DNA from 3 places in the Paenarthrobacter sp. NPDC057355 genome. Region 2 is predicted to be linked to each of the others. Evidence: predicted binding sites of a transcription regulator. Region 2 holds the regulator's gene; each other region holds the start of a gene.
The links. Region 2 encodes LexA, which represses DNA repair genes until DNA is damaged. Its sites were predicted from a motif close to TCGAACANNTGTTCGA; they were not measured.

Region 1 (4,721 bases), on a different contig from region 2:
GGTAGGGTCTGCCGCGTTCCATCAGCACCACGGACTGTCCGGCTTCGGCGAGCCGCAGGGCCGCTACCGAGCCGCCAAATCCCGATCCCACCACCACGGCATCCACCTTCTCGATGCTGTCCGTGGTGTGGCGCCGGGGATCATCAGCGGGTTCAGGACCCGCATCCCCACTGTTCCCGGTCCCCAGACGACCCATGGCCGTTCCTCTCAGAGGAGAGCTGACTACATGGCAGCGGCAGAGGGCGCCGGGCGTGGCCGGGCGTTGCCTCCGCGGACTATGGGCCTTATGTTCCCACCGGGCAGTGGATCTGTAAATGAGGTGGACTAATGCTGTTTTTACCCGGCGGTCACTGGATCCGTGCGTAAACCATGTCGAAGTCGTGCTCCAGCGGTCCACCCGGGTACGTTCCGCGCTCCAAACGGGCTGTGATGGTGTTCAGGTCTTCGCTGAACCGGCCAATGAAGCGCTGGGGCCAGTCCGGTCCGTCCCTGAAGAGCGTCCACACCCCGTCACTGAGGGTCATGTCGTAGATCCGCGCGACCCCGCGCGAGTCGAAGTAGTGCTGCTGGAATGCCCCGTCGGAGCCGGTTGTACCGATGATGCTGACGGCGTTGGGGTACTCCGGCCGTTGGACTGTGGAGCGCTGGATCAGGAAGCCACCACCTTCCAGCCACTCGAAGGTAGTCCGGCCCTGGGTTTTTGCCGTGGGGATAGTGGTCTCCCAGGCGCCAACAAGGACGTTGAGCTGCTCCAGCGTGGGTTCCGGATGACGTGCCATGACCGCCTTCTTCTTGGTGCGTGCCGACAGCTTCAGGGTAGGACCAGCCGGGTCCGCCGCATAGGGTCTGGTCGTGCTGCCTGGAGCGATGGCAGGATGGGCGAATGACCCTGGTTACATGTGATCTCACCGTGTCTCTTGACGGCTTCGTTGCCGGTCCTCACCAGAGCATGGAGCAACCGCTCGGTGAAGGCGGCGAAATGCTGCACCGTTGGCAGTTCAAAGAACGCGACATCAACGCAACCGAGGTGGCCGGGATACTCGAAGCCGGCGCGTACATCATGGGCCGGAACATGTTCGCCGGGCCTGGCGACGGGCTCTGGGACGAGGAATGGCGCGGTTGGTGGGGTGAAGAGCCGCCCTACCATGCGCCGGTTTTCGTTCTGACCTCGCACGAACACGAGCCCCTGGTGATGGAAGGCGGCACCACGTTTCACTTCGTCAATGACGACATCGAATCGGTGCTCTCGCGCGCCAAGGAAGCTGCGGGCGGGAAGAACGTTGCCATAGCCGGGGGCGCTTCGACGGCGAGGCAGTTCCTGTCAGCCGGCCTGATCGACGAGCTGCGCCTTCACGTCGCGCCTGTGGTTCTGGGCGGCGGCGAGCGCTTGCTGGATGGGGTGGGGGAGCTGAAGCTTGAGCCTTTGGAGGTCCGGGGAACCAGCTTGGTCTCGCACCTTCGCTACAAGGTGGGGTAGGGGACTCCTGGCACGCGGCGCCGGTTCGCAGCGCCCAGTTCGCGGCGCCGAGTTCGCGGGAAAGCTGCCAGTTCGCTGGAAGCTTCCCGGCGAGCTCGCAGCGTTCCCGCGAACTCGCCAAAACCGCGCCGAATGTCCGCCGATCGCTGTACACTCAAGTATCGAACATATATTCGAATAAAGGTGTGTTGTGGGCGTGATAGTCGGCCCCCGCGTGATAGATGCGGGCTTGTCCTTGATGTCGGTGCTGCTGGCTCCTGTGTCTGTGGCGGCGGGGTATCCCTCACCGGCGCAGGACTACTTCGATGGCCGGATTGATCTCAATGAGCATCTGATCAAGGACGTCACGAGCACTTTCGTTGTGCGTGTTACCGGGCAGTCCATGGAAGCCGCCGGAATCAGCGACGGTGACGAGTTGATCGTCAACCGGGCGTTGGAGCCCAAGGACGGCTCCGTCGTCGTCGCTGTTTTGGATGGTGAGCTGACCATCAAACGGTTGCGCATCACCACCGCGGGCGTGGTGCTTCAGGCGGATAACCCCAGCTTTGCCGACATTAGGGTGGCGGCGTTGTCGGAACTGACCATTTGGGGCGTAGCGACGACGTGCCTGCATCACGTCTAGCTGTACTGGGTCCGGGGTGGCGCCGTCGAGCTGCGGATCACCAGTTCGGGCGTCAGCTTTTGGTCCGCGGCCGGAGCGTCAGGATTCTTCAACCGTTCCAGTGCAGTGGTGCCCGCGGCCCGGCCCAGGGCGACTGCTTGGAGGTCGATCGTGGTCAGATCGATGCCATGCAGCTTGGCAATCCTTGAATTGTCGTAGCCCACCAGTGACAGGTCCTCCGGGATGGACAGCCCCAGCGCATGGGCGGCTTCGCGGGCACCCAGGGCCAGTTGATCGTTGTGCGTGAAAATCGCGGTCGGCCGGTCGGCTTGCTGCAGGAGGACGGTGGCGGCTCGCTGTCCCGCTTCCTGGGTGAAGTCTTCGGCCGCCAATGTCAGGGGCTTGAGTCCGGCGTCGCGCATGGTCTTTTGGTAACTGCGGCGCCGGACGGTGTGCCCGTCGTAAGCCGGCCCTGCCACATGGGCGATGCGTTGGTGTCCGAGGCCGAGCAGGTGCTCCGTCGCTGCAACCGCACCCACGACATCATCCGAGTACACGCTGTCTACGCCTGGCACTGGCCGGGTGACGCTGACCAGTGGCACGATCTGTGCCAACTCCTGCACCTGTTCGTCCGAATCCAGCAGCGTCGCGGCGATGATGATCCCCGCCCGGGCCTCTATGAGGGACTCCAGCGCGCCCCGGTCAACGCCGTCCACGGAGCGGGATACGCTCAGGATCAGGCGGTTGCCCTCGGATGGAAGGGCCATGCGCACGCCGCTGAGGATGTCGGCGTAGACCTCGTTGCGGATATCCATCAAGTAAAGCCCGACGGCGGAACGGTGCTTGCGTGCGAGGTCGGCGGCTGCCGCGTTGGGGCGGTACCCGAGACGCTTGGCGGCGTCGAAGATGGCCTCCTTGGTTTCGCCGCTGACTCCAGGGGCTCCCCGGAAAGCGAATGACACCAGCGTTCTGGAGACGCCCACTTCCCGGGCGACGTCACTTTGCGTTGCGGGGCGGTATGGGCGGTCGGGGGCCATGCCCTCCATCCTCCCACGTCACAGAAAGGACAAAATGAAGTGTTTGTTAGTTTGACCTTACATTTAAGACTTTCGCGCGTTAGTCTGGATCCAGAGCGGATATGTATGACCCGCAACACACTGACAAAGGAGTCCTGATGTCTGCAACGCAATTGCAGCGGGAAGGCGCCCCTGGGGCTGCTCTTCCTCCGCTGACCAACGGTCCGCATCGAAAGCGCCTTGGCCTCGTAGCTTTGGTGGCCACGTTCGGTGGACTGTTGTTCGGCTATGACACGGGTGTCATTAACGGTGCCCTCCGGCCTATGACGGCCGACCTCGGCTTGACGCCACTGACAGAGGGAATTGTCACCAGCTCCCTGCTGTTCGGCGCAGCGGCCGGGGCTGTGGGAGGCGGACGGCTGTCGGATTCATGGGGCCGCCGGAAGTCGATCCTCCTGCTCGCGGTGCTCTTCCTGGCAGGGACCATCGCCTGCGTCTTTGCCCCGAATTTTGAAGTCATGGTCCTGGGGCGCGTCATTCTCGGCCTGGCTGTCGGCGGAGCGTCCACCGTGGTGCCCGTGTTCCTTGCCGAGCTGGCGCCCTACGAGATCCGTGGCTCGCTGGCCGGGCGCAACGAGCTCATGATCGTCATCGGCCAGCTCGCTGCCTTCGTGGTCAACGCCATTATCGGCAACATCTGGGGAGAGTTCGGGGGAGTGTGGCGCGTCATGCTGGCCGTCGCCGCGCTGCCGGCCATCGCACTGTTCTTCGGCATGCTCCGGATGCCCGAATCGCCTCGCTGGTTGATTTCCAAGGGGCGCTGGGAAGAGGCCTTGGTGGTCCTCAAGACCATCCGCTCGGTGGAGCGGGCCGAAGCTGAAATGGCGGACGTAAAGCACCTTGCCGACGAAGAGCGGGCCTCGAAGGCGACCTCATGGGGTGCGCTGAAGAACAAATGGATTCTTCGCATCATCCTGGTTGGCATTGGCCTCGGTGTAGCCCAGCAGCTGACCGGCATCAATTCGATCATGTACTACGGCCAGTCGGTGCTGGTCGAGGCCGGATTCGACTCCAATGCTGCCCTTATTGCCAACATCGCTCCCGGGGTGATCGCGGTAATTGGGGGCGTGATCGCCCTGACCTTGATGCAGCGTGTCAACCGCCGCACCACCCTGCTCCTGGGCTTTACCTTGACCACGGCGTGCCACTTCCTGATCGGCATCGCCTCGATCGTGCTTCCCGTGGGAAACGCGGCGCGTCCGTTCGTGATCCTTTTCCTGGTGGTGGCTTTCGTTGGCTCGATGCAGACGTTCCTGAACATTGCCGTTTGGGTGATGCTTTCCGAAATCTTCCCGCTTCATGTTCGCGGTTTTGCCATCGGCCTTTCGGTGTTCTGCCTCTGGATTGCCAACGCGCTGCTGGGCCTGTTCTTCCCTACGTTGGTGGCCGGCGTGGGGATCACGGGGACGTTCTTCCTGTTCGGTGTTGTGGGTATAGCGGCCCTCATTTTCATCTACACCCAGGTCCCGGAGACCCGTGGGCGGACTCTGGAAGCACTCGAAGAAGACGTCACCACTGGCGCCATCTACCTGGTGCACAGGAAGGACAACTCCGCACGCTCCTAGCT
Region 2 (4,721 bases):
AAGACTCACTGGTGGTGCGCTCCATGCGGGCAGTGCGGGCAGCGGACGGCGTAGCGCCGGTTTCGCTCATTGGGGAACGTCCTTCTACAGGGAGGATGGGTTGGTCTATTGACAAGTTTAGGCGCGCTGGGAAACCGCGCCGTCCAGGAGGGCTTCCAGCGCCTCCAGGAAGGCAGTGGTTTCCGGCTCGGTTCCGGCCGTGACGCGCAAGTGCCCGGGGATGCCGACATCGCGGATCAGCACGCCGGCATCGAGCAGGCCCTGCCAGATCGTGTGAGGATCCTCCAGCCCGCCGAAAAAGACGTAGTTGGAGTCCGACGCCGCGGGCTTGAGTCCCATGCGGAGAAGTTCGGTCACGATGCGATCCCGCTGGACCTTGATGTCTTCGACGTCGGCCATAAGGGCTTCGCGGTGCGTCAAGGCCGCGAGGGCGGTGGCCTGGGTGATGGCTGAGAGGTGGTACGGGAGTCGTACCAGCCGGATCGCGTCTGTTACCTCCGGGGCCGCAGCCATGTAGCCAAGGCGTGCTCCAGCCAAGGCGAACGCCTTGCTCATGGTTCGGGAGACAATCAAACGCTCGCGCCCGGGCAGGAGGGTCAGGGCACTGGGAGTGTTGTCGTGGGCAAACTCGTGGTAGGCCTCATCCACGATCACGATGGCCTGACTTGCTTCGCCGGCTTCATACACAGCCTCAACCACATCCAGAGTCAAACCTGTGCCCGTTGGATTGTTCGGCGAGCACAGAAAGACGACGTTGGCCCCGGTCTCACGGACCTGTTGGGCTGCCGACTGCGCATCCAGTCCGTAGTCGTCGGCACGAACGCCACGGATGTACTCAGTGTCCGTTCCGCTGGCGAGCAACGGGTACATGGAGTACGTGGGAGGGAAACCAAGGGCTTTGCGCCCCGGGCCGCCGAATGCCTGGAGAATTTGCTGCAGGACTTCGTTGGAGCCGTTGGCAGCCCAGATGTTGTCCGCAGAAAGGCCGTGGCCGAGGTACTCCGCCAGGGCTACCCGAAGGTCGGTGAATTCGCGGTCCGGATAGCGGTTCAAGCCAGTGGCGGCGGCGGCCACTGCCTCCGTAATGGCCGCCTGCACATCAGCAGGGACGCCATGGGTGTTTTCGTTGACGTTGAGCAAAACGGGGACATCGAGCTGCGGTGCGCCGTAGGGGCTCAATCCACGCAGGTTGGTCCGGAGGGGAAGTCGGTCAAGTCGCTCAAGCTGCTCACTCACTACAACAGTTTAAGGGGCCACCGCGACTGCCGAGTAACTGTGACGTACGGGCAGAGGAAAGACACGCGTATTGCGGGCATCAGTGGGCCGGCACGAACAACTGCTGCCCTGGAAGGATCCGGCCACCACGGAGGTCGTTCAGCTGGATGATTTCGGCAATGACTTCACGCGGGTCCCGCTCCGGAGCCGCAGCGCCGGCAATACCCCACAGCGACTGGCCGGGCTGCACTGTCACGGACACCGCAACGGGCGGCTGCAACTGCGCCTGGGAGTCGGAAGCCTTTGCCGGCGAGGTGATAACCCCTGCGAGGCTAAGGAGAGCAGCCACCAGTAGCATGGCCGGGATACCAAAGAAGACCATGCGGCCTCGGCGGGTGAGGCGGAGACGTGCGGGCGCCGGAGCGGTGCGGAAATCAGCGAACGAAGTGATTGCGGACATGAGCTGAGCCCTTCTGAGCTATTGCGCCGCTCCGGAAGTCCCGGATCAGCGCTGCCAATTCATTGTGTTCCTCCCGGCGGCGCCGGATGTTCGAACGGCTTGTTCGAACATCCACCGTCAGCGCGAGGTTTATAGAACACATATTCGAACCTTGCTATGACATTTTTAGCACTTATCAACGAACGGTGTCGAGACTCGCTAGAACAAATGTTTGATAAACGCCTGTGCCTGCCCTACGTTTGAGTGAAGAAACAGCACTGTTTCAGTGGAACAGGAGGGTCTGACATTTTTTCCAGGCCCTGCATCCCCGGCTCTCTTCGGGGCGGAAGGAAAGGCATTGGCGAACATGGCAGCAAAAGCCACAGGCGGCGGGGCACCCCTGCGAAGCCAACAGCCTCAAAAGACTCCCAAGAGCCTGACCGTACGTCAGAAGAAGATCCTGGAGACCATCCAGCGGTCAGTCAATGACAACGGTTATCCGCCCAGCATGCGCGAGATTGGCGACACCGTAGGACTGGCCAGCCTGTCCAGCGTGACGCACCAGCTGTCACAGCTGGAAAAACTTGGCTACCTCCGCCGGGACCCCAAACGACCCCGCGCCATGGAAGTGTTGATGCCCCTGACCCTCGACGGCGGCCCGATCCCGGGCGTCGAGGCTCCGGCAACGCTGCGAAGCGCCGGCGGCATGGCCGTCACCGAACTGGTAAGCGCCAGCGACACCGCCATGGTTCCGTTGGTCGGCCGCATTGCAGCAGGTGGTCCCATCCTCGCCGACCAGACCGTTGAGGACGTGCTCCCGCTGCCCAGGCAACTCGTGGGACACGGTGAGCTCTTCATGCTCAAAGTGGCAGGAGACTCAATGATCGATGCCGCCATCTGCGACGGCGACTGGGTGGTTGTCCGCCGTCAGAACGATGCCATCAACGGCGACATCGTGGCGGCGCTGCTCGATGATGAGGCCACCGTGAAAACGTTCCGTCAGCGGGACGGACACACCTGGCTGCTGCCCCAGAACACCCAGTACGAACCCATTCTCGGCGACCAAGCCACCATCATGGGCAAGGTCGTGTCCGTACTTCGCTCCATCTAGCCTCTCAGGCCTTCCGGGCGGATTCCAGGCGCTCCAGGACCCCACGTACCACCGAACGGTCCGTCGTGGCCCAGAAGGGAGGCAGAGCGGCCCGCAGGAACCCTCCATACCGTTCTGTCGAGAGCCGTGAATCCAGGACGGCCACTACCCCCTTGTCCCCCGTTGAACGGATCAGGCGCCCCGCGCCCTGCGCCAGCCGGATGGCAGCGTGGGTGGCCGAAACCGCCATGAATCCGTTGCCGCCGGACTGCGCCACCGCACGGGAGCGGGCAGTCATGAGGGGGTCATCGGGCCGCGGGAACGGAATCCGGTCAATGACCACCAGGCGGCATGAACCGCCTGGCACGTCCACGCCCTGCCACAGGGACATGGTTCCGAAAAGGCACGTATCCGGCTCATCGGCGAATTGCTTGACCAGGGCGGCCATAGTGGACTCACCCTGGCAGAGAATGTCCACGTCCAGGCGCAGGCGCATGGCGTCGGCCGCTTCTTCGGCTGCCCGCCGTGATGAGAACAGGCACAGGGCTCCCCCACCCGATGCCCGGATCAAATCTTCCAGTTCATCAAGGGCCTCAGGGGATGTACCCCGGCCTGGCTTGGGAAGGTGCTTAGCCACGTACAGCACCCCCTGTTTGGGGTAATCGAAAGGCGAGCCGACGTCGATTCCCGTCCAGCTCGGGGCGCCGTCGCCGATCAGTCCCAGCCCACCCGCGGCGGGCTCAAAAGCGGAGCCGATGGCCAGTGTCGCCGATGTCAGCACCACCGTGTGTCCTGCAAACAAACCCTCGCGCAACCGGCCCGCCACGCTCAGGGGCGCGATGTTGATGAGCGCCGGAGCAGTCTCGTCTGGTTGTGAGTAGCCCTGCTGGGGATCAAAGGTGCTGTTTCGGGAGAACCACACCACTTCTCGGTTCTCCTTGGCGGCAAGCATCCGCTCACACAGCTCAAGGATGAGCATGAGCCGGGAGCGCGCCAGTTGGCGGCCGCCGTCGGCCGCGTTGGATGCATCGGTCTTCGAGTCGGACAGTGCGGCACGTGTGGCGTCGCGCAGCTGGTCCAGGCAGTCAAGCTGTTCGTCGTTGAGCCCGCCGGGCAGCAGCCCGTTGGGAACTCCCGCGATAGCCATATCAAGGCGGTCCGCGGCCGCGTTCAGGGCATCGACCGTAATGGCCGTGTGTTTGCGTGCACTCGATGCTGCGGCATGGACCATGGCCACGGACAGCTGCCCGGTAACCGCGCCGGTGACGCGGTCCTGCAGTTCGTGGGCTTCGTCTACCACCACGACATCGTATTCGGGCAGGACGGCCAGTCCCTCGAAGGCACTGACGGCCAGCATGGCGTGGTTGGTGACGACGACGTCGGCCTCAGCGGCCCGGGCCCGGGCGAGCTCGCTGAAGCACTCCTCCGCGAGAGGGCATTTCTGGGCCCCCAGGCACTCCATGGACGTCACGGACACCTGTCGCCAGGCCCGGTCCGTGACGCCGGGCATCAGTTCATCGCGGTCGCCTGTGGCTGTCTTTTCAGCCCATTCACGAAGGCGGACAACTTCCTTGCCCAGTTGTGATTGCGGTCCTCCCATGGATGCCGCGAAGTGCGGAACACTGGTGTCCTCGCCCAGGGAGAACAGTTGGCCCTCCGACGGCTCTTCACTGGGAAAGCCGCCCTCCAGCTTCTGCAGGCAGACGTAGTTGGCACGGCCCTTCACGAGCGCCACGTTGACCGGCCGCTCGAGTGCGGGGTTGATGGTCTCCAGCAACCGCGGCAGGTCCCTGCCGACAATCTGGGTCTGGAGAGCCAAGGTGGCGGTGGACACGAGCGTCGGTTTGTCGCTGTCCATGGAATGCGCGATCAGCGGAATCAGGTAAGCCAAGGACTTACCTGTTCCCGTTCCCGCCTGGACCAGCAGATGCTCCCCGTTTTCGATGGCCCGGGTTACGTGCTTGGCCATTTCGTGCT
Region 3 (4,721 bases), on a different contig from region 2:
CAAAGCTTCGTAGGCAACCTTGACTCCGTGGTCACCCGCCAGTCCGGCGAGCTCAGCGAGCTGTTCCGCCCTCAGCTGGTCATCGTCAATGGTCGCTGTCGCCACGTTGGAGCAGACCAGGATGGTGTCCATGCCAAGGCGGGCCATCAGCTTGAACTTGGCTTCCGCGCGCTTGAGGTTGGCTTTCAGCAGGTCCGGAGTGACGCCGTCGAAATCGCGGAACGGCTGGTAGAGGTCAAGGCCCAAGCCGAGGTCAGCGGCCATTTTGCGCACATCTTCAGGGCTCAATGACGACGTGACGAGGTCCTGCTCGAAGATCTCGATGCCATCGAAGCCCGCGATGGCGCAGGCCTGCATCTTCTCCTTCAGGGTGCCGGACAGGCAGACAGTGGCTATTCCGGTACGCATCAGTGGGCCGCCTTTGCGAGGGTGCCGGCGGTGAGCGAGGCTGCGGCGTCTTCCAAGGCGATCAGTTCCAGGAAGTGCGCGCGCATCCGGTCACGGTCGGCGTCCCTTCCGGTGAAGAGCTTGAAGGCGTCGGCCGCCTGCCCAACCGCCATGCGGCCGCCGTCGAGCACTGCGCAACCCTTGGCGCGCGCTTCGCGGACCAGTTGCGTCTCGATGGGGCGGTAGACGATGTCCGCTACCCAGTGGCGGGGTTCCAGGAGCGCGATATCCAGCGGCAGGCCGGGGTGGGCGGCCATGCCGATCGGGGTGCAGTGCACGAGTCCGTCGGCGAGGGGCATCAGCCCAGGCAGCTCGTCCAGGCCCCGCGGCGTGACTGTGGCTTCATTGAAGAGGCTGCCAAGTTCCGCGGCACGCTCGGCCGCACGCGCGGAATCCATGTCCACGAGGTCCAGGGTCTTTACTCCGGCTTTGAGCAGCGCGTAGGCGACGGCGGAACCGGCACCTCCAGCGCCCAACTGGACCACCCGGTCCAGCTTGGCTCCGGGAAGTCCGTCGGCGAGCGCCGAACCGAAGCCGGAAAAGTCTGTGTTGTGGCCGATGAACCGGCCGTCCTGGATCAGGACCGTATTGACGGCGCCCAGGCGAGCGGCGTCGTCGGAAATTTCGTCAAGGTGACCCAGCACCAGCTGCTTGCAGGGGTGCGTGATGTTCAGGCCGTTGAAGCCCATCCGCCGGGCTGCTGTGAGGAGATCGCCGACGGCGGTGGCCGGCAATGCGAGTTCCAGCAGGTCGATGGGGCGGTACAGCAAGCGAAGGCCCTGCACATCGGCCTCGCGTTCATGCATGGGCGGAGTGAGCGAGGGCATGACGCCTTCACCAATCAGGCCCACCAGAACGGATTCGGCTCGGTTGCTCATCCTCAAGCTCCTTTTACTTCAGTCCCGCAGCCTGGCGTTTCAGGGACGCTTCGGCTGCGGTGTTATCCAGATTACTACAGTTGTTCATATTCCGCACGCTTGTTCTTATCGCGAACATTTCCAGCGTGCGCACCCAACTAGGTGACAGCAAACGTTCCACCCAGCGCTCATAGGGACGGCTGCTGTCACCTAGTTGGGTCAGCGCTGGGGCAGGCGGGCCGCGAGTTCAGCCGCTGCTTCCTGGAGCGTTGGGACGTGGGCAATGAGTTCCTCCATGGTCAGGCGGAACACAGGGACCGCGACGGCCAGCGAAGCGAAGGCGTGACCCTGCGAGTTGAGGACCGGCACGGCGACGGCGCGCATACCGATCTCGTTTTCCTCGTCCATCACGGCATAACCCTGGCGGCGGACCTGCTCGATTTCCTCGCGGAACTTGTCCCGGTCCGTGATGGAATGCTCAGTCAGGGCCTCAAGGGGAAGCTCCTCAAGGAGGCGCTTCCGCTCCAGCTCGGTTTCGAATGCCACGATCGCCTTGCCCACCGACGTTGTGTGCAAGGCGCCGAGGTGACCCGGGTCGCTGGTGACCCGGAAGGTCTTGGGCCCGTCCACCTTGTTGACCGTCAAATGATGATCGCCATCGCGGACCGAGAGGATGGTTGCCTCGTGAGTGCGCTCGGTGACCCGCTGCAGCACCGGAAGCGCCGTGGCCGCAAAGCCGTGATGGTTTGACACCCTCTGCCCAAGCTGGAAGACCCTCAGACCCAAGTGGTAGCGGCGGCCGTCCGGTTCATAATCCACGAAGCCATCGCGGGTCAGCGAACCCAGCAGGCGGTAGGTAGTACTGAAGGGCAGGTTCGCGCTGCGGGCGAGGTCGGCCGCGCTTGCGCCCTTTGGCTCGTTACCGAGCAGCACCAACAGACTCAGGGCTTTGCCGACCATGTCGGTCTTTGTGTCCTCTTTCACACTCATGTTTCGATGCTCTCACATAGTGAGAGCTATTTCTAGATAGTGGCGACAACTATTGACAAGTGACCGCTCTCACAGCCACTATTGCTGTATTGCACAAGTAGCTCTCACCATGTGGTTACTTTCGGAGCAGCCAGCCGCACCTCGCTCGCCACTCCCTTCCAGCTTCACCCGCGACACCGTTGTCACAGAAGGAACCTCCCATGAGCCAAACAATGCCGTCAGCGACGCCCGGCACTGCATCAACGACGGGTACTCCCAAGAAAGCAGCCCTCGCCAGCTTCCTTGGCAGCGCCGTTGAGTACTACGACTTTTTCATCTTTGGATCCGCCGCAGCGCTGATCTTCCCGCACGTCTTCTTCCCGGACGCCGACGCCAATGCGGCCATCATGTCCTTCGCGACCTTCGGCTTCGCCTATGTCGCCCGTCCCGTGGGGGCGATCATCCTGGGCCACTTCGGTGACAGGATCGGACGCCAAAAGGTCCTCATGTTCACCCTGGTGCTCATGGGTGCTGCCACGTTCGTGATCGGCTGCCTCCCCGACTTCAAGACCATCGGCTGGTGGGCTCCTGTCCTTCTGGTGCTCGCCCGTCTTTGCCAGGGCCTCTCGGCCGCAGGCGAGCAAGCCGGCGCTTCCTCGATGACGCTGGAACATGCCCCGGACAACCGCCGTTCCTTCTTCACCTCCTGGACCCTGACGGGCACCCAGGGCGGGCAGATCCTCGCCGCACTTGTCTTCATTCCAGTGGTGGCACTGCCGGACGAGATCAAGTACGGCATCGGCTGGCGTATCCCGTTCTGGCTCAGCGCCGTAGTAGTACTGGTGGCGTTCTTTATTCGCCGCACCCTGCACGAGCCGCCGGCATTCGCCGAAGCCAAGAAGAACAACGAAATCTCCAAGCTCCCCGTTGCCGACCTTCTGCGCCTGCACTGGCGCGACGTTCTCCGCGTAGTCTGCTGTGCGTTCATCGCCGCAGTGAGCACCGTATTTGGAACCTTGGCCATCAAGTACGCCCAGGACGTTGCCCACGTCAACAGCACCATCACCCTGTGGCTGGTAGTTGCGGCCAACGTGGTTGCTCTCGGAACCCAACCATTGTTCGGCATGCTGGCGGACAAGATCGGTCGGAAACCCGTCTTCATCTATGGAGCCGTCGCGAGCGCGATCATGACCCCGGTGTTCCTCCTGACCCTCGAGTCCGGCAATGTCCCGCTGATGTTCCTGGTCTCCATCGCGTTCTTCTCCTGCGGATACGCTGCCGCCAACGCCGTCTGGCCTTCCTTCTACGGTGAAATGTTCAGCACCAAGGTCCGCTTCTCCGGCCTCGCAATCGGCACGCAGCTGGGCTTCCTGATGGCAGGCTTCGCACCGGCCATCGTCACCGCAATGGGCGGAACCAAGGCTGGAGGCTGGGTGCAGATCTCCATCTTCAGCGGAGTGATCTGCATCATCGCGGCTATCTCCGCCCTGACCGCCCGCGAATCAGCCAAGGTCCCCACCGCAGAACTCGGCCTGCACAAGTAAGCCCGGGCCTCACCAACAGGCGCGCTCCTTCCCGGTTCCTGGGAGCGCACACCTTCTTGGGAAATGCACACCTTCCCGGCAGTGCACACTGGTGACGACAAACGGAAAGCCCGGCATGTTCCCCGACATGCCGGGCTTTTCCGTGCCCACGCCAACGCATCAACCAAGGCAACCGGGCAGGAGCCGCCTAACGGGGATCCAGCACAACGGACTGGAAGCTCCCCTGGCCCGTCCCCGTGTACAGGAAGAGCAAACCGTTCCCGGCAACGCCCACCACGGACGGATTACCCGTGCCGGTGAAAGCATTGCCCAGAGCCGCAAATGAGCTGAGGGTGTTCCATCCGCTTCCCAAGGCCACCCGCGCCAGGAAGCCGCCACTGCCGTTGCCCGGGTAGAGCCACAGCGTCCCGTCAGTTCCCCGGGCCATGATGTCCTCCCGGCCGTCGCCGTTGAAGTCCCCGCCCTGGACAACGGAATCAAAGATGTCCCACCCGGTACCGATCTGCCTCCAGGGAAGGAAACCGCCCACGCCGTTCCCGGGATAGAGCCACAGGCTGCCATTGGTTGTCCGTGCCACCAGGTCGGCTTTCCCGTCACCGTTGAAGTCACCAGGAGCCAGCAATTCATTGAACCCCTGCCAGCCCACACCGATCTGCTTTCGCGGCAGGAACTGTCCGTGGCCGTCAGTCGGATACATCCACAGCACCCCGTCCGCTGTCCTGGCGACAAGATCCGGGTGACCATCGCCGTCGAAATCTCCGGCGCTGAGGACGGTATTGAAGGCGTTCCAGCCCGTTCCGACCAGAACGCGCGGGCGGAAGCCGCCCGAACCATTCCCCGGATAAAGCCACAACGCGCCATCGGTGCCACGGGCCAGAATGTCCGCGACAGCATCGCCGTCGAA

Region 1: the regulator LexA is predicted to act here: its motif matches at 1,639-1,654, upstream of ACFUOZ_RS13310 (LexA family protein).
Region 3: the regulator LexA is predicted to act here: its motif matches at 1,417-1,432, upstream of ACFUOZ_RS16430 (shikimate dehydrogenase).

What each region holds. Positions count from the first base shown of each region.
Region 1 is NZ_JBHVAL010000011.1:21,977-26,697, reverse strand. It holds gene ACFUOZ_RS13325 (GMC oxidoreductase) at 1-196, opposite strand, end outside; gene ACFUOZ_RS13320 (hypothetical protein) at 348-779, opposite strand; gene ACFUOZ_RS13315 (dihydrofolate reductase family protein) at 884-1,477, shown strand; gene ACFUOZ_RS13310 (LexA family protein) at 1,668-2,099, shown strand; gene ACFUOZ_RS13305 (LacI family DNA-binding transcriptional regulator) at 2,096-3,115, opposite strand; gene ACFUOZ_RS13300 (sugar porter family MFS transporter) at 3,253-4,719, shown strand.
Region 2 is NZ_JBHVAL010000013.1:46,095-50,815, forward strand. It holds gene hisB (imidazoleglycerol-phosphate dehydratase HisB) at 1-70, opposite strand, end outside; gene ACFUOZ_RS14530 (histidinol-phosphate transaminase) at 118-1,236, opposite strand; gene ACFUOZ_RS14535 (LysM peptidoglycan-binding domain-containing protein) at 1,316-1,675, opposite strand; gene lexA (transcriptional repressor LexA) at 2,022-2,765, shown strand; gene ACFUOZ_RS14545 (ATP-dependent DNA helicase) at 2,770-4,721, opposite strand, start outside.
Region 3 is NZ_JBHVAL010000016.1:77,538-82,258, forward strand. It holds gene ACFUOZ_RS16425 (bifunctional sugar phosphate isomerase/epimerase/4-hydroxyphenylpyruvate dioxygenase family protein) at 1-408, opposite strand, end outside; gene ACFUOZ_RS16430 (shikimate dehydrogenase) at 408-1,325, opposite strand; gene ACFUOZ_RS16435 (IclR family transcriptional regulator) at 1,524-2,294, opposite strand; gene ACFUOZ_RS16440 (MFS transporter) at 2,495-3,817, shown strand; gene ACFUOZ_RS16445 (FG-GAP-like repeat-containing protein) at 4,005-4,721, opposite strand, start outside.